3 regions of the Kribbella yunnanensis genome follow, and region 2 is predicted to be linked to each of the others. Evidence: riboswitches for the same ligand, from Rfam matches in the RefSeq annotation. Region 2 holds a riboswitch; each other region holds the start of a gene.

Region 1 (6,809 bases), on a different contig from region 2:
CGGCGCTCTTCACGACTGCACCTTCCGGAGCGAGCGTGCCGTGCAGGATCGTGATGCCACCGGTGGGATGGATCGGCTTGTCGAGCGCGCGGATGATCGCGCCGTCGACGTCCGGCGGGGCGATGTCGGCGAGGTTCTCAGCCATCGTCTTACCGGTCACGGTCAGGCAGTCGCCGTGCAGCAGACCGGCGTCGAGGAGCGCCCGCATAATCACCGGGATACCGCCGACCCGGTCCACATCCGTCATCACGTACCGGCCGAACGGCTTCAGGTCACCCAGATGAGGGACCTTCTCGCCCACCCGGTTGAAGTCGGCCAGGGTCAGCTCGACCTCGGCCTCGCGGGCGATCGCGAGCAGATGCAGTACGGCGTTCGTCGAGCCACCGAGCGCCATCACCACGGCGATCGCGTTCTCGAACGCTTCCTTGGTGAGGATCTGCCGAGCCGTAATCCCCTTCTGCAGAAGGCCGACCACGGCCTCGCCGGACTTCCGCGCGTACCCGTCGCGACGGCGGTCGACCGCGGGCGGCGCCGCCGATCCGGGTAACGACATACCGAGAGCTTCAGCAGACGCGGCCATCGTGTTGGCCGTGTACATCCCGCCGCACGCACCCTCACCCGGACAGATCGCGCGCTCGACCGCGTCGACCTCCTCGCGGGTGATCAGACCGCGAACACACGCACCGACGGCTTCGAACGCGTCGATGATCGTCACGTCCTTGTCGCCAAGGCGGCCGGGCATGATCGAGCCGGCGTACAGGAAGACGCTCGCGAGGTCGAGCCGGGCGGCGGCCATCAGCATGCCGGGCAGGGATTTGTCGCAACCGGCCAACAGAACCGAGCCGTCGAGGCGCTCGGCCTCCATCACCGTCTCCACCGAGTCGGCGATGATCTCGCGGCTGACGAGCGAGTAGTGCATCCCGACATGGCCCATCGAGATGCCGTCGGAGACGCTGATCGTGCCGAACTCCAGCGGGTACCCACCGGCCGCGTGCACGCCCTCCTTGACCGCCTTCGCGAGCCGGTCCAGCGAGAGGTTGCAGGGGGTGATCTCGTTCCAGCTGGACGCCACCCCGACCTGCGGTTTCACCCAGTCGTCGTCACCCATCCCGACCGCTCTGAGCATTCCTCGGCTCGCGGTCGCTTCCAGACCGTCGGTGACTGTGCGGCTGCGGGGCTTCACATCGACCATGGGCTCACTCTAAACACATTGCCCCACCGTCCTGGGCTCTCTAGCGTTCGCGCAGTGGATCCCTATGGTGACGAGAAGCTGGTCGAGCTCTACGACCTCGACAACCCCGACGGCGACGATCACGCGTACTTCCGCGCGCTCGCCGACTCCCTCGATGCCCGGAAGATCCTCGACCTCGGCTGCGGTACCGGCCTGCTGACGCGCTCGCTGGCGACACCCGGCCGGGAGGTGATCGGTATCGACCCCAGCCCGACGATGCTGAACTACGCCCGCCGTACGCCGAGCTCCGTCACCTGGCTCACCGGCGACGCCACCGTGATCCCGCCGACCGCGGACGTCGATCTCGTGGTGTGCACCGGGAACACGATCATGCACATCCCCGACCTACCCGCTGCCCTGACTGCCTTAGCCGGAGCGCTCCGCGACGGCGGCGTACTGGCCTTCGAGTCGCGGAACCCCGCGGCGCGGGCGTGGGAGTCGTGGACGCGCGAGGCGACGTACGGGGAACGCGACACCCCGATCGGCCACCTCACCGAATGGCTCGACCTGATCGAGGTCGCCAACGGGCGCGTCGTCTTCGATGCGCATAACCAGTACGACGACGGCCGCGACGACGTCTACCGCAACGAGCTGTACTTCCGCTCGCTCGCGGAGATCAGCGACGCGTTGGACGCAGCCGGATTCGCAGTGCAGGTGACTGCCGGTTGGCAGGGTGAGCCGTTCTCTGTGGACTCTCGGCTGATGGTCTTCCGCGCCGAGAAGGGCTAGTCCATCCGTTTGGCGAGGGCTTCGGCGAAGCCGGTGACGCCGCCGACGTAGGACCACGGCACGCTCTCGATCCGGCCTTCGGTGCGGCAGGCGTGATCCATCGCCTCGGACTTCGCGCCGGCCCACTTGAGCGCGAACGCCATCGCGCCGTGGGCGGACACATCCGCGGGATCCGGCGTACGAGCGTCGTTCCACCACTTGTCGCGGGCTGCGGTCAGGTCCGGTCGGCGGCCGGAGACCTCGCGCGCGTACCGCTTCAGGCGCTGCACGCGCGGCGGGTCCTTGTCCGACGCAACCTCCAGCCAGACCTCGTTGAAGACATTGGCCGCGATACTGCACAGCACGCTGCCCGGCCGCGCCCGCCCCACCACCGCGTCACCGAAATCAACCAGCTCGGCCAGCTCCAGCCCGGACCACTTCTTCGCCAGCACCTGAACCCGGCCGGTATGCGCCGCATAACTCCCCGGGTGCCGGATCAGCGCGGCATGGAAGATCTCGGCCTTGTCCACCGGCTCCGCCTGCAACCCGAGTGCCGCCCACTGCAGCACCTCCCACGGCACCGCGTCATCCGCGGCCGCCACAATCGCACCCTGCAGCACCTCGGCCGCCGTACGCAGGATGTCGTGGAACGTCGCAAACCGCTGCGCCGACACATCCTTCGCCCGCTGCCCCGTCCGCACCGCCCACGCCTCGAACACCAGCGTCTGCCCGAACCACAACAACAGATCCGGATCCTTCGGGTACGCCTCCAGCCGCATCTCCAGCTGTTCGCTCCGCCCAACCGCCGCCTTCGCCAGGCCAGTAGCCCGGATCGACCGCAGATTCGTATTAGCCGGCGTCACCTTCAGCAGGGCCAGCCCAGTCGACAAATCCCCTCGCCGAACCGCCGCGTACGCCGCGTCCAGGTCGTCGTCCACCCAGGCCTGATCCAGCCTCAGCCCGGCCAGATCGACACCTTTCCGCGAGAAGAACCCCATTCGCGGATGGTAAGACTCCTCGGACCTCTGTGGACAAGGATTGCACTTTCCTGCAATACCCTGTGCCCTACCGCGACTGGCGAGGGTGGATCACCACCGTGGAGCGAACAGCTACGTGGCGTCGTCCGCCTGGGCGCCTCCTTCCGGAGGTCGCGCATGCGTTATGGGATGAATCCACATCAGGCCGCGTCGATGACAGTCGTCGGCTCGGCCGCGCCATTCACCGTCGTGGCGGGAAATCCGTCGTACATCAATGTCCTGGACGGGCTGACCGGCTGGCAGCTCGTCCGCGAGGCCGCTCTTGATTTTGGGGTACCTGCAGCGGCGTCGTACAAGCATGTGTCCCCGGCTGGCGCAGCGCTCGGTACGTCGGTCGCTGACGCGTACCGGCGCGCCCGGGACGCCGACCCTAAGTCGTCGTACGGCGATTTCGTGGCGGTCTCGCACGTGGTCGACGCTGAGCTGGCTGACGTGCTGCGTCGGGTCGTGAGTGACGGGATCATCGCGCCTGGGTACGCGCCTGGTGTGGTTGAGGTGCTGGCCGCGAAGAAGCGCGGCACGTACTTGGTGCTGGAGGCGGATCCGTCGTTCGAGCCACCGCGCGAGGAGGTGCGTGAGCTGTACGGCGTCCGCCTCAGCCAGGAGCGGGACGACGTACCGATCACTCGAGACCTGCTGTCGGCCGAGGTGGGTGACGCCGTCGCACGGGATCTGATGCTCGGCCTGATCGTCGTCCGCTACACGCAGTCCAACACCGTCGCCCTTCTGAAGGACGGTATGGCGATCGGCATCGGCGCCGGCCAACAGTCCCGAGTCGACTGCACCCGCCTAGCCGGCGCCAAAGCGGCCGAGTGGTGGTCCCGCCACTCGCTTGAGCCGCTCACCGGCGTGTCGATGGTCTCCGACGGCGCACTCCCCTTCCCCGACAACGTCGAAGAGGCAGCCCGCTTCGGCGTCACCCACCTCGCCGAACCCGCCGGCTCCATCCGCTCCGACCAGATAGCCGCCGCCTGCGCCACGCACGGCATCAGCTGGTCCCCCACCAACCTCCGCCTCTTCCGCCACTAGCTCAGGCGGTACCTCCCGGCGGCTACTCCCATCCGAACAGCCTCCGCCGTGGCAGCCGCCGACTGGCCGGTCGTGTCGAGGGCGTGATGCTCCAGCGCGCCCAGGTCGGCGAAAACGCCGTACATGTGAGTGAGGGCGCCTTCGTCACGCAGTGACTCGGGACCGCGGTTCTGCGCCCGGGCGATGGTTGTCTCAAGCGCAGGCCGCAGTGCGACGTACGACAAGGTCAGCCCGTCGGCCTCCGCAGCCGCCCGAAACGGAGGCAGGTAATGCGGTCCAACAACACCGTCGACCACGACGTCGTACCCACCCCGTGCATACGTCGCAGCGGCGCCCACATACGCATCCACCACCACATCGTTCTGCCTCGACGCATCCGGCAGGTACGGCGGGATGAACCCAGTCCGAATCGCCTCGTAGAACTGGTCGGTCACCAGATGCACAGTCGCCCGCTCAGCCTGCGAAGCGACCAACCGCGCCACCGTCGACTTACCAGCCCCCGGAGGCCCACTCACCACGATCACTTCGCCCTTCACTTCCCGGACGCTACAACCGGCTCTTCCGCCACCAACCCGTCCGGCACATACTGCTCACCATGTGGGCAGTCATCGGCGTATGGGACATCGACCCCGACCTCATCGAGGGCCTCCGCGACCAACTGTCACTGATGGCCTCGAGCAAGATCCCGCTCCCCGGCTTCGTGCACGGCACCTGGACCCGCGACGGCCACATGATCCAGGTCTACGCAGACGAGGCGAACGCCCGCCAGTACCACCAAGCGATGCTCGACCAAGGCGCCGTCGACCGCCCCGGCATCCGCAACATCGTCTGGGCCGTCTCCGAGGTAGGCGCCGAATCCGACACCACCGGCTGGACCGACCGCACCGGCACCCATCACCCGCCAACCTGACCGCGTCAGCCGCCGGCGACGCTGGGGAGGATTAGGAGTTCGGCGCCGTCGGTGAGGGGGGTGTCGGGGCCGGCTAGGTCTCGGATGTTGTCGGGGCCTAGGTAGATGTTGACGTGGCGGCGGACCGAGCCCTGCTCGTCGGTTAGGCGGCGGCGGAGGGCTGGGTGGGTGGCTGCGAGGGCGGCGCCGACGGTGGTGGCTTCTACCTCGATGTGTTCGGCGCCGTCGGCGAAGGGGCGGAGGACTGGTGGGAGCCGGAGGGTGATCACGTCAGATCACCGCGGCGCGCAGGGTGAGTACGTCGGGGAGGTGGCTGGCGACCTCGGTCCAGGTGTCGCCTGCGTCGGCGCTGGCGTAGACGCAGCCGTCGCGGGTGCCTACGTAGACACCGGCCGATTCGGCGGCGTCGGTGGTGAGCGCGTCGCGGAGGACGGGGACGTAGGAGACCTCGGGCAGACCGTTGGTCAGCGGTTCCCAGGTCGCGCCGGCGTCGCGGGAGCGGTAGACGCGACAGGTGGCGTCAGTGGGGATTCGGTTGCCGTCGGCCACCAACGGGAAGACGTACACGGTGTCGGGCTCATGCGGGTGCACGGCGATCGGGAAGCCGAAGTCCGACGGCAATCCATCGGCGATGCTCTTCCAGATCTCGCCGCCGTCGTCGGACCGGTACACACCATGGTGGTTCTGCGCGAACATCCGCTCCGGTACGTCGGGATGCGCCGCCAGCTTGTGCACACACTGACCGAACTCGGGATCCGGGTCGGGCAGGAAGTACGCCTTGATCCCGTGGTTGGCCGGGGACCATGACTCCCCACCGTCCGTCGTCTGGTACACACCACCGGTCGACATCGCGACGCTGATCCGCGCGGGGTCGGTCGCATGCGGCAGCACGGTGTGCACGGCCTGACCGCCGAAGCCTGCGCCCCACTGTTCGCGATGCGGGTGATCCCAGAGTCCCCGGACGAGCTCGAACGTCACTCCCCCGTCAGTCGACTTCCACAGCGCCGACGGCTGGCTCCCGGCGTACACAACACCCGGCTGGGCGGCCGGCGCCGGCTGGATCTGCCACACGCGCTCCAGCGACGCATCGGTCCCGGCTGGGAATCCGATCGAGCCCTCCGCCGGCTCATCCCACGTCTTCCCGAGATCATCGGAGTGGAACACCGCCGGTCCCCAGTGCTCACTGGTCCCGCCGACGAAGAGTCGCGGCTGCTCACCGCGCGTGTCGATGCCCACGGCGTACACGCCCTGCATCTCGAACGCGGGACCGTCGAGCCTCCACTCCCGGCGCGCAGCGTCGCTGCGGCCGATCCAGAGCCCCTTCTTGGTCCCGATCAGCAGTACGGTCTCGGACATCGTTGTCCTCCTAGCGTGGCGGCCCCGCCACCACATTGATGAGTGCTTCTCCACGCGCGAAACGCTCCAGCTGCGCCCGCACCAACCGGGCGACCCGCGGCTCGAACGCCGTCGAGGCACCCCCGCGATGCGGGTTGATCAGCACATTCGGAGCAGACCACAGCGGATGACCTGACGGCAACGGCTCGGGATCGGTGACGTCGAGCGCGGCCGAGATGCGCCCCGTACCGAGCTCAGCCACGAGCGCGCTGGTGTCGACGATGACCCCGCGAGCCACGTTCACGAGCAGTGCCCCGTCCTTGAGCCGGGCAAGGAACTTCTCGTCGACCATGCCGCGCGTCTCATCAGTCGCCGGAGTCAGCAGTACGACGACGTCCGCCTGCGGCAGCAACTCCGGGAGGTCGGTCGTCGGGTGAACACCGTCCCGCGGCCGCCTCGCCACGCGGATCACCTCACACTCGAACCCGGCCAGCCGCCGCTCCAGCGCCTCACCGATCGACCCGTACCCCACGATCAGCACGGTCCGATCCGCAAGCGA
Region 2 (6,809 bases):
CCCTTTCGCGGTAACGAATCAGGCTCCCCCACTGCAGGGGGTGAACTTCTTCACCTCAGATGCTGCCCTCGGTGACGCTTTGCGGCCGTACGGCGACCTGGCGGCGGACCCCGGTCTGGTCCGGGTCGGAGCGGTGGCGGGATCGGAGGAAGCGCTCTCTCACGCGCTCCCGGCGAACCAGAATCCACCGGTTCTGCGCACCCACGACCGGTACGGGAACCGGGTCGACGAGGTCGACTTCCACCCGTCGTGGCACTGGCTGATGGAGAAAGCCGTCGGCTTCGGACTGCAGGCCGCGCCGTGGACGAGTTCCGGACCTTCCCCGCATCTGACGCGCGCGGCGGGGTTCTACGTGTGGTCGCAGGTCGAGCCTGGGCACGGCTGCCCGATCTCGATGACGTACGCCGCGGTCCCGGCGCTGCGCGCGGACGAGCGGCTGGCGGCCGAGTGGATTCCACGGCTCGCTTCGACCGAGTACGACGTACGACGGTTGCCCGGGGCAGCCAAGCGCGGCGCGCTGGCCGGGATGGGGATGACCGAGAAGCAGGGTGGTTCCGATGTGCGGGCGAACCTGACGACCGCGACGCCTGCTGGTGGGGACGGTGAGTACCTGCTCGACGGGCACAAGTGGTTCTGTTCGGCGCCGCAGGTCGATGTGTTCCTCGTGCTGGCTCAGGCGCCGGACGGGCTGAGCTGTTTCGTCGTCCCCCGGGTACTTGCTGACGGCAACCGAAACACGTTTGCTCTCCAGCGTCTGAAAGACAAACTCGGCAACCGCTCGAACGCCTCCAGCGAAGTCGAGTTCCACAGCACCGTCGGCTACCGCCTCGGCGACGAAGGCGCCGGCGTCCGCACCATCATCGAAATGGTCGCCGCCACCCGCCTCGACTGCGTCCTGGGCTCCGCCGCCCTCCAACGCCGAGCCCTCGTCGAAGCCACCTGGCACACCCACCACCGCTCAGCCTTCGGCAGCCTCCTGTCCGACAAACCAGCCATGCTCAACGTCCTAGCCGACCTAGCCCTGGAGAGCGAGGCAGCAACCGCTCTAGCAATGCGATTGGCAGCAGCCGCGGATGCGTCCACCACACGTGGTGATGGGGATGAGAGCCGCCCCCAAGCCCACTCCGAGGCGGAGCGAGGCGCGGCTGCGCACACCCACGGGGATGGGGCTGGGCTCGGCCCCCTTCCCTCCCAGCAGGCCGGCGCAGCCGGACCCGGTGGCTGGTCGGAGGCGGAGCGGCGCGCAGCGGCGGCGCACACCCGGGGCGATGGGCCCGGGCTCGGCATCCATCCTTCCCAGCGGGCCGGCGCAGCCGGACCCGTTAGCCCCGAACAGGAAGCGGCGTTCAGGCGGATCGGGCTGCCGTTGGCGAAGTTTTGGGTTTGTAAGCGGACTTCGTTTGTGGTGGCGGAGGCGTTGGAGTGTTTGGGCGGGAACGGGTTTGTGGAGGAGTCGGGGTTGCCGCTGCTGTTCCGGGAGTCGCCTTTGAACTCGATTTGGGAGGGGTCGGGGAATGTGAATGCGCTGGATGTACTGCGGGCGCTTCGGCGGCCGGAGTCGTTGGAGGCTTGGCTGGTGGAGGTGGGGGCGGCGCAGGGGGCCGACAACCGGCTGGATGCGGCGGTGAACGACGTACTGCAGGCGTTGGCGGATGTTGAGGGGGCCGAGGCGGGGGCGCGCAGGTTGGCGGCGAGAATGGCGTTGTGTCTGCAGGGATCGTTGCTGGTGCGGTACTCGACGCCGGCGATGGCGGATGCGTTTGTGGCGTCGCGGCTGGCTGGGGACTGGGGTGGCGTGTTTGGGACGCTGCCACGCACGACACCGTTCCGGGAGATCGTCGAGCGCACGATAGGGTGAGTGCGTCGCGACTGGCGCGCTGAGGTGGAGTACCACCGGGGAGCGAAAAGCGTTGGCACCGTGCGCCTGGGTGCCTCGAACCACTGCAACCTGCAGGAGACAACGATGACTCAACCCTTCGATGCTGCCAAGGCGTCGGCCGCGTACCAGAACGCGCTCGAGGTGATCGCCTCCGTCGAGCCGACGATCGCCGGTGCGATCAAGGCCGAGCTGACCGACCAGCGCTCCTCGCTGAAGCTGATCGCGAGCGAGAACTACGCCTCCCCCGCCACCCTGCTGACGATGGGCAACTGGCTCTCGGACAAGTACGCCGAGGGCACCGTCGGGCACCGCTTCTACGCCGGCTGCCAGAACGTCGACACCGTCGAGCAGACCGCGGCCGACCACGCGCGCGAGCTGTTCGGCGCGCCGCACGCCTACGTCCAGCCGCACTCCGGGATCGACGCCAACCTGGTCGCCTTCTGGGCGATCCTGGCGCAGCGGATCGAGTCCCCGGCGCTGGCCGAGGTCGGTGCGAAGCACGTCAACGACCTGTCCGACGAGGACTGGGACAAGCTGCGCAAGGCGCTCGGCGACCAGAAGATGCTCGGCATGTCGCTGGACGCCGGCGGCCACCTGACGCACGGCTTCCGCCCGAACATCTCCGGCAAGATGTTCAACCAGCACTCCTACGGCACCGACCCCGAGACCGGCCTCCTCGACTACGACGAGGTCGCCCGCAAGGCCCGTGAGTTCAAGCCGCTCATCCTGATCGCCGGCTACTCGGCGTACCCGCGCAAGGTGAACTTCGCCAAGATGCGTGAGATCGCCGACGAGGTCGGTGCGACCCTGATGGTCGACATGGCGCACTTCGCCGGTCTGGTCGCAGGCAAGGTCTTCACCGGCGACTTCGACCCGGTCCCGCACGCGCACGTCACCACGACGACCACGCACAAGTCGCTGCGCGGCCCGCGTGGCGGCATGGTGCTGTGCCAGCCGGAGTACGCCGAGTCGGTCGACCGTGGTTGCCCGATGGTGCTCGGTGGTCCGCTCAGCCAGACGATGGCCGCCAAGGCGGTCGCGCTCGCCGAGGCCCGCCAGCCAGAGTTCCAGACCTACGCGCAGGCCGTCGCCGACAACGCCGTCACCCTCGCCGAGGGTCTGATGAAGCGTGGCGTCAAGCTCGTCACCGACGGTACCGAGAACCACCTGGTCCTGCTGGACGTCTCGTCGTACGGCATCACCGGCCGGCAGGCCGAGTCCGCGCTGCTCGACGCGGGCATCGTCACCAACCGCAACGCGGTCCCCCGCGACCCGAACGGCGCCTGGTACACCTCGGGTGTCCGGATCGGTACGCCGGCGCTGACCACGCGCGGATTCGGCGCCGACGAGTTCGATCGGGTGGCCGAGTTGATCGTCGACGTACTGTCCTCGACCACGCCCACCACGACGGCGGCCGGTGCCCCCTCGAAGGCCAAGTACGTGCTGGCCGATGGGGTCGCCGACAAGACCCGCGCGGCCTCGGCGGAGATCCTCGACAAGCACCCGCTGTACCCGGGTCTCGAGCTCAGCTGACAAACAATCAGAAACTTCTGATTAATGTAAGGTTCAATCATGGCGCCCACCCCGGATGAAGTCAGTCAGTACGTCGAACGCTTCGCCGGGGTGATGGCCAACAGCGGGGTGCCGACGATGTCGGCCCGGGTGATGGGCCGGATGCTCGTCAGCCCGAACGGAACGATGACCGCGGCTGAGCTGGCCGAGACGTTGCAGATCAGCCAGCCTGCGGTATCCGGCGCGGTCCGGCAGCTGATCCAGATGTCGTTCATCTCCCGGGAGCGGATGCCGGGTTCGCGCAAGGATCACTACCGGATTCGCGAGGATGTGTTCGCCGCGATCCTCGAACGCCGCAATCAGGCCCTGACCGAATGGGCCGCCAGCAGCGCGTACGGCGCGGCCCTGTTCGGCGCCGACACCACTGTCGGCCGCCGGCTGTCCGAAGCGGCCGAGTTCTTCACCTTCGTGCACGGTGATCTCGAGCAGACAATGAAGGACTGGCGAGCCAAAAACCCAGGCTAGGCGCTGACGGCTCGCCCGCCCGAACTCCAGCCGCAATCGCCCCCGCACTCAGCACCGCCGCAGCCTAACTGTTTCGGTTATGGGCACACCGAGGTGAGGTGTTCGAGGAGGAGGGTGGTGGTGGCTTCGGCGGCTTCGGTTGGGATGTTGTGGCCGATGTTATCGAGGATCTCGAGGCGGTAGGGGCCGGTGACCCAGTTCTTGGTGGCGTGGACGCCCGAGGGTGCGACTGCCGGGTCCTTCGTGCTGGCGATGAACAGCGTCGGGATCGTGATCTTCTGCTCGTAGCCGGTGAAGTCGTTGGCCCGGTACCAGTTGAGCGCAGCGGTCAGCGCACCTGGCTGCGAAAACCTCTCGAGGTACTTCGCGGGCAGTGTGGGCGGTCCGCCGGCGAGAATGACGTTCTCGGGAATCGGAGCCGGTTGTCGGAAGAAGTTCATGTACTTGGAGGCCTCCTGCTGAACCGGATCGGTCCGCAACGCCTCGGCGAAGGCACCGAGATGCGGCACGGACACCGCCGTCAGCGACCGCACGCGCCGGGAGTACTTCGCAGCAGCGACCCACGCGACCGCGGCACCCCAGTCATGTCCGACCAGGTCGAATCGGCCCCAGCCCAGGGAGTCGGCGATCGCACGAACGTCTGCGACCGGGTGATCCAGGTGGTAGTCCGCGACCCTGGTCGGCCGCACCCCCGGTGAGTAGCCGCGCTGGTCGGGTGCTACCGCCCGATAGCCGGCCGCGGCCAGCCCGAGCAACTGGTGCTCCCAGTCGACGCCAAACGCCGGAAAGCCATGTAGCAACAGCACTTTCCGACCGTGCCGCGGACCCGTGGCGACGGCGTCGAAGGTCCCTGAGCGAGTGCGGATCCGCAGCGGCGTGAGCCCTGGCAACGAGGACGCCCGTGCCGTGCCCGAGGCACCGGCGGTTGTCACACCGGTAGCAGCGGCGGCAGTGAACAGGATGAAAGCTCTGCGAGAAGGGGGCATGCAGCGAGTTTGGTCGGTCGGCCGATGCGCACACCACCAACCTTCCCCCACCATCCGGGTGGGTCCAGCCCCACTAGGTGACGATCGTGTGGCCGGCGGATTGGAGGGTGGCAATGGCTGCGTCTAGGTCGGATTCGGCGACTAGGACGAGGTCGGCTTGGTAGGTGGAGGCGGCGCAGACGGACAGGCCGGCGGCGGCCAACGGGTGCACGATGGCGGCTAGCATGCCGGGCTGGTCCAGGGCGTGGGGTTCGTTGTTGTAGAAGGCTCGCCAGGGGTCGGCCGCGTCGGCGGACTCGGCGATCACGGTGGTGCCGGCGGGGGTTCGGGACATGGCCCACCAATCGCCGGTGGGGATTGGGGGTACGCCGTCGGTGACGTGGGTGATGGTGAAGCGCGGCCGGAGGAGGGTCAGGGTTTGGGCTTGCATGGGGTTAGTCTCCCCCGGCCGCAGGCCGCTAGCGGGTGAGGGCGTAGACGGCGATGGCGGCGAAGTCGTCGGCGGGTTCGGACGCTTGCCAGGAGCGGACGTCGTCGACGTAGCGTGAGCCGCGGCCGGTGAACTCGGCGTACTGGTCGACGCCGTTTGCCGGGCAGGCGTTCATACCGTCGAGGTGATCGCCGAGGCCTTCCTCGAACAGGTCGGCGGAGTTCGGGCCGTTGACGACGGCGCCGACGACCTGGCGGCCGAGGATGTTGCCGATCTGGTGGTGCGGGCACTGACCGGCGTTCGAGCCGACGCCGACCATGAACGACACGCCCCACGCGTTGGCGCCGAAGGCCCAGTCGATCTGCTGAGCACCGAAGGTGTCGTACCGACGTTCGCCGGTCACCTGCCGATACAACCGCGCAGTCGCTGCCAGCCCAAAGGTGTGCGGTACGGCGTCAAAATTGTCGTACTGCGCGCCCGCCCGGAACGGGTCCTGTGCGGCTCGCGTGGTCCCGATCGCCAGCTGAGCTCGCAAGTCAGCACTCAGCTTGGCAACCAGTGCACGGTCGGATCGCGCCGCCCGGATCAGATCCGCGTGCGCGAGCGCACTCACGTCGTACAGGTTGAGCGTGTCGCCACCCGCCTCGTGCTCCAGGTACTGACCGGCCCAGTACGACGCCTGTCGCACCCAACCGGCGGCCCGGCGATCGCCCAGCCGCTGCGCTGCCAGAGCCAGCTCGGCCGCACCCAGCTCAAGGTCGTCGCGCCAGGCGGATTCGGGGTAGAACGCAAACGGCAACGACGTCACCAACTGACCGACATTAGTGGTCTTGGCCTGGGCGAAGATCTGGGCGGCGGTCTCCAGGTGCTTGCGCGCGAGGCGACGGTCCGTCCGCGCCTCGACCTGTGCTGCCAAAGCAAACGCGGCCGCCGTCCGACCGGCCAGGTTCGGGCTGATCAGCTGCCCAGGGTCCGCCGCGCGGAACACCGGCCGATTGCGCAGGTGCCGTTCGGCAGGTGAAGTCAGGTGGTCGTCCGCCTCGGGCAGTCGCCAGATGTCGTGGTCACCGATGAACGTGCCCTCGGCGTTGCCGGTTCCGACGCCGACCTGGATGTAGAGCGTCTTCGACTTCTCGTCCCACATCTTGTCCAGCCACTTCAGCCCATGCCGAGCCTCGTTCGTCACCTTGCGATCCGGCCGCCGCGCGTCCCGGGCCGATGCCCACAGCAACGATTCCGAGTACGCCGCGATGTGCGTGAACTTGAGGTAGTCGCCCGCGTCGTACCAGCCACCCTCGACATCGACCGGACCACCGACCCGCTGCAGCTCACCGACCGTCTGATCGGTGTCGGGATTGACGAACGTCGGCGTCTCGTACACCTGCGCCGCCCGATCCGTCAGATGTGCCGGCTGCCGACCGAGGGACCCCGGTACGACGTTCGCCCCGTCGCGCTGCTCGGTGAAGAAGTTCACCGC
Region 3 (6,809 bases), on a different contig from region 2:
GATCGCGAGCGGGTCGTACGACGTACGGTCGATCGGGATCTGGCCGATCCGGCGCAGGAACAGCCCCTGCAGGCCGCCGAACGCCTCGATCTTGCCGAGCTGATGCAGCATCCGAGGTGCGATCGCGCCGAGCAACGGCCCGTCGAGCAGGCTCAGATGGTTCGGCGTCATCAGCACCGGCCCACGCCGCGGGAACAGCTCCTCGTGGTGCACCCGCAGGTCGTACTTCCGCGCGAAATACCGGCTCGCCACCGCCCGCACCGGCACAGCGAGCCGATACGGCAGCTTCGGCAGATCCCCCGTGAACGGCAGCTCCCGCTGCCTCGTCAGCTCAGCTGTCATGGCTCCGGGGACTGGCCTCCTTGGCGAGCCGGCTGATCACGTCGATGACCTCCTCCAGGGACAGATCGGTGGAGTCGATGGTGACCGCGCCGTCCGACGCGACCTGGAAGTCGGCCACCGTCGAGTCGTCCGCGTCCCGCCGTACGATCTGGTCGCGCAACTGCTCCGCGGTCACCGACCCCACCGCCAGTTCAGCACCCCGGCGGGCCAGTCGGGCCTCCTGGTCCGCGGTCAGCAACACCTTCAACTCAGCGTCGGTCGCGACCACGGTCGCGATATCGCGCCCCTCGACCACGATCCCGCCGCTCGGCTGAGCCTCGTCGATGATCTCGCGCTGCCGCCGGATCAGCTCCTTGCGGACATCCAGGTTGGTCGCGATCTTGCTGACCCGCTCACTGATTCGCGGCTCCCGGATCGCCGCGGTCACGTCGGTCCCGTCCGCGATCACGAACTGGTTCAGCGGATCGGTGCTGAGCTCGAGCCGCAACTCCCGCGCCCGCTGCGCAACCGCCGCGGTGTCATCCAGATCCAACCCGTGCTCGATCGCCGACCACGTCACCGCCCGGTACGTCGCCCCGGTATCCAGGAACCGCAGTCCCAGCCGGTCGGCCACGCCCCGAGCGGTACTCGACTTACCGGACCCGCTCGGCCCGTCCACAGCGATGATCATGCCCCGAGAATATCCGCCGCCGAGGCTGAATCCCGCCACGCCTGCTTCACAGCGCCCGAAGGACAGGAGGTATTGGCCAAATCAGCGGACTTCAGCCGATGCCCAGGCGTGCGGGGGCATGTACGTAGCCGACATGTCCTGTCCTTAGCGCCACTCGAGCAGCCGGCTCTCGCCGAGTTCGAGATGCAGGTCGATCACTGCGGTGTCGTCGTGGAGGACCGCCCAGTGCAGCTGGGTAAGGGTCCAGTGCGCCCAGTACGCCAGCAGCACCTCCGGCTCGAGGCGTGTTTCGAGCGCGCGGTCCAGTCGCTCTATCGCTTCTGGTCGAGTGTCCGGCTGCTCGTCTCCCGGTTGGGCCGCGGCCCACGCGAGATCGAAGCGGAGCTTGACCAACGCCCAGTGCCGATCGCCGCGAAAGGCACCGAGGTTCCAGTCCACGACGCCGCTGAGCTGACCGTGGTCATCGAACAGGACGTTGGGCACGGTGAAGTCCGGATGCACCAGATCTGTTCCGGTCATTTCGTAGTCGCCGAGCTCGTGGATCCGCCTCAGCAGCCGTCGGCTTCGTGGGCTGTGTTGCTCCAGCCCACTCTCGTACAGGTGGGGCGATGGGGGCGGTACGTCGGTTCGCTCCGCGAGCAAGCCGACGAATTCGTCGGTCACCGCGAGCAGAGCATCGATCACTTCGACGTCGGTACGGCGAGCAGGTCGGCCCGGCAGGCGCTCTTGGACAACTGCGACGCCATCGGTGAGTTCGACGAATGCCTCGTGCCGGGGAACGAGTACCCCCGCAGACCGCGCCGCGCCCAGCACCTCCGCCGTTCGGGCCAGGTCTGCCATTGGAAGCGACGAACGGGTCACCACCCCGGGTCGCCCGTCAGGCCACTCGACAAAGGCCGCGCCGCCCGACTGGCCGTGGTCGGCGATCCCGACGAGCCGTAGGCCGCTGCCCATGTGGTGGTTGACTTCGGCCACCAGCTCGAGGCGCGGGTCCGCGGCCATCTAGCGGTGGACGACCCAGCCGCGGTCGGTGAGGGTTTGGGTTAGTTGGTCGTCGGAGCCGGGTTTGACGAGGAGTTCGACTTCGCCGACGGGGCGGCCGGGGCTGTGGTCGATGCGGAGGTCTTCGACGTTGGCGCCCGAGGCGGCGGCGTCGTTGAAGAGGCGGGCCAGCTGGCCGGGGCGGTCGGGGATGGTGACGAGGACGCTGACCAGCTCGATGTGCGGGGTGCCGTGCTTGCCGGGGACGCGGACGGCGCCGGAGACGCCGCGGGCCAGCACCGAGGTGAGTTCGTCGCCGGCCTCTTCTTTGCCTAGGGCAACGAGGACGCGGTCGAGTTCGTCGCGGATCTGCTCGAGCAGGCCGGTCAGGGCGGCGGAGTTGGCGGAGACGATCTGGGTCCACAGGCCTGGGTCGCCGGCGGCGATGCGGGTGACGTCGCGGACGCCTTGGCCGGACAGTTGCAGGTGTGAGTTCGGCGCGTCGACGAGGGTGCCGGCGGCCAGGGACGACATCAGTTGCGGCAGGTGGGATACCCGGGCAACCGCGAGGTCGTGGTCCTCGACGGACAGCTCGACCGTGCGTGCGCCACAGGCCTCAGCCAGGCAACGAACGAGCTCGACCGCCTCGGGCGAACTCGTCTCGTGCGGGGTGATCGCCCAGGTCGCGCCATCGAACAGATCCGCGCGCGCGGCCAACGGGCCGTTGCGCTCCGAACCTGCCATCGGGTGACTTCCGACGTACCGGCTCAGGTCCGCGGACAGGAGTCGGGCATCCGTCAGCGGCTTGGACTTTACGCTCGCCGCGTCGGTGACGACCGCATCGGTCTGCGCGAGCTGCTCGGCGATCACCGCCCCGACGTGATCCGGCGGTACGGCGACCACGACCAGCTGCGGCTCGATCTGCACGAGTCGTGATCCCGCGCCGATGCGCTCGGCCATCAGCGCGTTGTCGGGGTTCGCGTCGACGAGCTCGACCACGACACCCAACCGGGCCAGGGCGAGACCGATCGACGTACCGATCAGGCCCGCACCGACGATGCGGACCGGGCCACGGAGTTCGGTCACTGGGCGCCTGTCAGGTCGGGACGGAGCGCCGACGCACCGTGCAGGTAGACGTGCTGGATCTTGTCGCGGGAGCGCTCGGTCTCGGTGTGCACCATCATCCGGACCACCCGCGGCAGAGCATGCGGTACGTCGATCTCCTGCATGCACATCAGCGGTACGTCGGTCAGCCCGATCTGCCGGCCGGCCACGGCCGGGAACTCCGCATGCAGGTCAGGCGTGACGGTGAACAGGATGCTGATCAGATCCGCGCTGTCCAGATCGTTCGCCTCCAGGACCGCCTTCACCAGCTCGGCGGACCGCTCGAGCAGGTGCTCGCGCTCGTCCACGTCCAGCTGGGTGGCTCCCCGGATCGCCCGCACCGCCACGTCACGCCTCCTCGTCAGTTCACAACGTCTACAGCCTAGGCCAGGCCGGCCACAGGGTGGACAGCCGTCTCGGATTGGGCCTCCGCGGCGTCGACCGTCTGCTCCAGCAGCAGCGCGATCGTCATCGGCCCGACCCCGCCCGGAACCGGCGTGATCAGGCGCGCAACCTCGCTCGCCTCCTCGAAGTGAACGTCACCAACGTTGCCTTCGTTGTATCCGGCATCGACCACGACCGCCCCCGGCTTCAACCAGTCGCCGCGGACAAAGTTCGCCTTGCCGACCGCGGCGACCACGATGTCCGCCGTACGGACGATCTCGGGGAGGTTCGTGGTCCGCGAATGCGTGTAGGTGACGGTCGCGTCCGATGCCAGTAGCAACATTCCGGCCGGCTTACCGAGGATCGGGCTGCGGCCGATGACGACCGCGTGCGCGCCGCGGATCGGTACGTCGTACGCCTCGAGCAGCCGCATGATCCCGCCCGGCGTACAAGACCGGAACCCGGGCTCACCGAACGCCATCGCGGCGAACGCGTGCATGGTGACGCCGTCAACATCCTTGGCGGGGTTGATCGCCTCGAACGCGGCGCGCTCGTCGATGTGGCTGGGGACGGGGTGCTGCAGCAGGATGCCGTGCACCTCGGGGTCGTTCGAGAGGTTGGTGAGCTCGGCAACCAGCTCGTCGGTGGTGGTCGATGCTGGCAGTACGACGCTGCGCGAGCCGATCCCGGCCTTCTTGCTGCGGTTCTGCTTCATCCGCACGTACGTCGCAGAGGCGGGATCGTCGCCGACCAGCACGGTCGCTAGGCACGGCTGGATGCCGGTGGACTCGCGCAGTTTCGCGGCGCGGGCGGCGGCGTTCGTCACCATCTCGGCGGCGAGGTCGGTCCCGATCATCAGTTCGGCAGTCATGGGCGCACTCCTCTGGGCGTCAACTCAAATGCCCAGGCGCGCGGCTACCACCGCCGGATCCACCGGCAAGCCGCTCCCCGGTGGTACCCCACCTCAACGCCAGTCACGACCCACCCCCCACCCTACCCGCCTCCCCCCGCCCAAAGAGCAGCCCACCCACCTTTGTGCACACATCCCATCTTTGTGAACCCACCAGCCGTTTGCAGGCCCCAAAAACGGTTGGTGGGTTCACAAAGATGCGCTTCGTGCACAAAGAGAAGGCGACCCACCTTTGGGGGTGGGGAGAGGCGGGTGGCAGTGGCACGATACGGCGAGGGAGCGGCTGGGTTAGAGGAGGGCGGCGTGGTCGAGGGCTAGGTAGGCGGCGTCGGTGCCGGTCATGGCGCCGGGGGTTCGGAGTTCGGCGCGGAACTCGGCTACGGTCAGTTCGACTGGGACGCAGTCTTCGGCGTCATCCAGCTGCTGGGTGCCGTTGGGACGGCAGCCGCGGGCGATTGCGACGTATTTGCGGAAGGTCGAGGATGTGCCGGCCCAGGTCCAGCCGACGACCTCGAGGGTCTCGCAGGTGTAGCCCGTCTCTTCCTCGAGCTCGCGGGCGCCGCCGACCGCAGGGTCCTCGCCGGGCTCGATCAGGCCGCCTGGCAGGTTGGTGACGACGCTGTCCGGGCCTGGACGGAACATGCGGATCGTCACGATCCGGCCGTCCGGGGTCAGGGGCAGCACGGTGATGCCGCGGGCGACTCCATCCGCGGACTCCGGGCCGGTGACGTCCCAGTCGACCTCGTGGCCGTTCGGCATGCGGTACTGGCGGACCTTCACCGTTAGGAAGCGCTGGTAGGCGACCTTCTCCCCCAGGAGCTCCCAGGGCTCCGGGTCGGCGGCCCGGGATGACGCAGCCGCCACGTCGGAGGAGGTGGCGGCTGCGTCGGTGGTTCGGTCCGTCACAGGGGGCGGCTGTCGTCGGGGTCCTCGGGCGGTGCGATCGGTGCCTCGTCGTCGGCCGACGACGGCGCCGCGGACGAGGATGCCGGTGATGAGGGGGTCTCCTCAGCCGGCTCCGAAGGTGTCGCGTCCTCAACTACGGCTGCCTCGATGTCGGCGGCGGGGTGCGACTCGGACAGGATCCGGGCCAGTGTCTCCTCGGAGATGCGCTTGAACTTGCGGACCTGCGTCCGGGTCCGGTCCAGTACGGCGACCTCGAGCTGGTCCGACGTCAGTTCGCGGGGCTCGCTGCTGTCGTGGCCGAGGGCGTCGACGGCCAACCGGAGGGCTCCGGCCAGCGAGATTCCCTCCTGGTAGTGCTCGCCGACGTACTCGGCGACCTGCTCGGCCTGGCCGCCCATCACCGCATAACCCCGTACGTCGGCGATCGAGCCGTCGTACGTGAGGCGATAGATCTGGTCGTCGGCTGTGGAGGTGCCGATCTCGGCGACCAGGATCTCGACCTCGAGCGGCTTTTCACCGCCGGAGGAGAAGATCGCGCCGAGGGTCTGTGCGTACGCGTTGGCCAACGCGCGGCCGGTGACGTCGCGCCGGTCGTACGAATAGCCGCGCATGTCGGCCAGCCGGACGCCGGCGATTCGCAGGTTCTCGAACTCGTTGTAGCGGCCGACCGCGGCGAACGCCATCCGGTCGTAGATCTCGGCCACCTTGTGCAGTGCGGGTGAGCGGTTCTCGGCGACGAACAGGATGCCGTCGGCATACTGCAGCGCGATCGCGCTGCGGCCCTTGGCGATGCCCTTCCGGGCGAAGTCCGCCCGGTCGCGCATCAGCTGTTCTGGTGAGACGTAGAACGGCGTGCTCATCGAAGGTGTCGTCCTCTATCAGTCGATGGGATCAGGTCAGGGACGCCGTGGCGGGGCCGTCGGGGCGCCCGTGGCGCTGCGCCCAGGCCGCGTCGACCAGGGCGGCGACCTCGTCCTCGGGCAACCGCTGGTAGCCGTCGGCGGTGACCACACCGACCACCGGGAAGATCCGCCGCAGCATGTCCGGGCCGCCGGTCGCCGAGTCGTCGTCGGCGGCGTCGATCAGCGACTGGATCGTCACCATCGCGCAGTCGGTCGCGGACAGGTCCTCGCGGTAGAGCTTCTTCAGCGAGCCGCGGGCGAACAGCGAGCCCGAGCCGACGCTGTGGAAGTGGGTCTCCTCGTAGCGGCCGCCGGTGGCGTCGTAGGAGAAGATCCGCCCGCCCTTGCGGTCGTGGTCGTAGCCCGCGAACAGCGGCACCACGGCCAGACCCTGCATCGCCATCGCCAGGTTGCCCCGGATCAGCGCGCTCAGCCGGTTGGACTTGCCGTCCAGGCTGAGCGTGGTGCCCTCGAGCTTCTCGTAGTGCTCGAGCTCGACCTGGAACAGCCGGACCATCTCGATCCCGAACCCGGCCGATCCCGCGAACGCGACCGCCGAGTACTCATCGGCCGGGAACACCTTCTCGATGTCCCGCGAGGCGATGATGTT

Evidence for each region. Region 2 has a riboswitch for ZMP and ZTP ahead of ABD231_RS07260 (glycine hydroxymethyltransferase). Riboswitches for the same ligand answer to the same signal wherever they lie in the genome.
Region 1: another riboswitch for ZMP and ZTP. It lies ahead of ABD231_RS22375 (5-aminoimidazole-4-carboxamide ribonucleotide transformylase); the one in region 2 lies ahead of ABD231_RS07260 (glycine hydroxymethyltransferase).
Region 3: another riboswitch for ZMP and ZTP. It lies ahead of ABD231_RS38520 (bifunctional 5,10-methylenetetrahydrofolate dehydrogenase/5,10-methenyltetrahydrofolate cyclohydrolase); the one in region 2 lies ahead of ABD231_RS07260 (glycine hydroxymethyltransferase).

The regions. Positions count from the first base shown of each region.
Region 1 is NZ_BAAANF010000016.1:307,821-314,629, reverse strand. It holds gene ilvD (dihydroxy-acid dehydratase) at 1-1,192, opposite strand, end outside; gene ABD231_RS22385 (class I SAM-dependent methyltransferase) at 1,247-1,960, shown strand; gene ABD231_RS22380 (hypothetical protein) at 1,957-2,937, opposite strand; ZMP/ZTP riboswitch at 3,000-3,079, shown strand; gene ABD231_RS22375 (5-aminoimidazole-4-carboxamide ribonucleotide transformylase) at 3,094-4,005, shown strand; gene ABD231_RS22370 (phosphotransferase-like protein) at 4,002-4,541, opposite strand; gene ABD231_RS22365 (hypothetical protein) at 4,601-4,915, shown strand; gene ABD231_RS22360 (MoaD/ThiS family protein) at 4,921-5,184, opposite strand; gene ABD231_RS22355 (WD40/YVTN/BNR-like repeat-containing protein) at 5,186-6,271, opposite strand; gene ABD231_RS22350 (2-hydroxyacid dehydrogenase) at 6,282-6,809, opposite strand, start outside.
Region 2 is NZ_BAAANF010000004.1:76,317-83,125, reverse strand. It holds gene ABD231_RS07265 (acyl-CoA dehydrogenase family protein) at 1-1,858, shown strand, start outside; ZMP/ZTP riboswitch at 1,856-1,937, shown strand; gene ABD231_RS07260 (glycine hydroxymethyltransferase) at 1,964-3,412, shown strand; gene ABD231_RS07255 (GbsR/MarR family transcriptional regulator) at 3,452-3,916, shown strand; gene ABD231_RS07250 (alpha/beta fold hydrolase) at 3,994-4,722, opposite strand; gene ABD231_RS07245 (ACT domain-containing protein) at 4,976-5,332, opposite strand; gene ABD231_RS07240 (glycoside hydrolase family 9 protein) at 5,361-6,809, opposite strand, start outside.
Region 3 is NZ_BAAANF010000027.1:211,682-218,490, forward strand. It holds gene ABD231_RS38495 (lysophospholipid acyltransferase family protein) at 1-342, opposite strand, end outside; gene cmk ((d)CMP kinase) at 332-1,012, opposite strand; gene ABD231_RS38505 (phosphotransferase) at 1,157-2,014, opposite strand; gene ABD231_RS38510 (prephenate dehydrogenase) at 2,015-3,079, opposite strand; gene aroH (chorismate mutase) at 3,076-3,444, opposite strand; gene ABD231_RS38520 (bifunctional 5,10-methylenetetrahydrofolate dehydrogenase/5,10-methenyltetrahydrofolate cyclohydrolase) at 3,480-4,352, opposite strand; ZMP/ZTP riboswitch at 4,376-4,469, opposite strand; gene ABD231_RS38525 (NUDIX hydrolase) at 4,680-5,297, opposite strand; gene prcA (proteasome subunit alpha) at 5,294-6,157, opposite strand; gene prcB (proteasome subunit beta) at 6,189-6,809, opposite strand, start outside.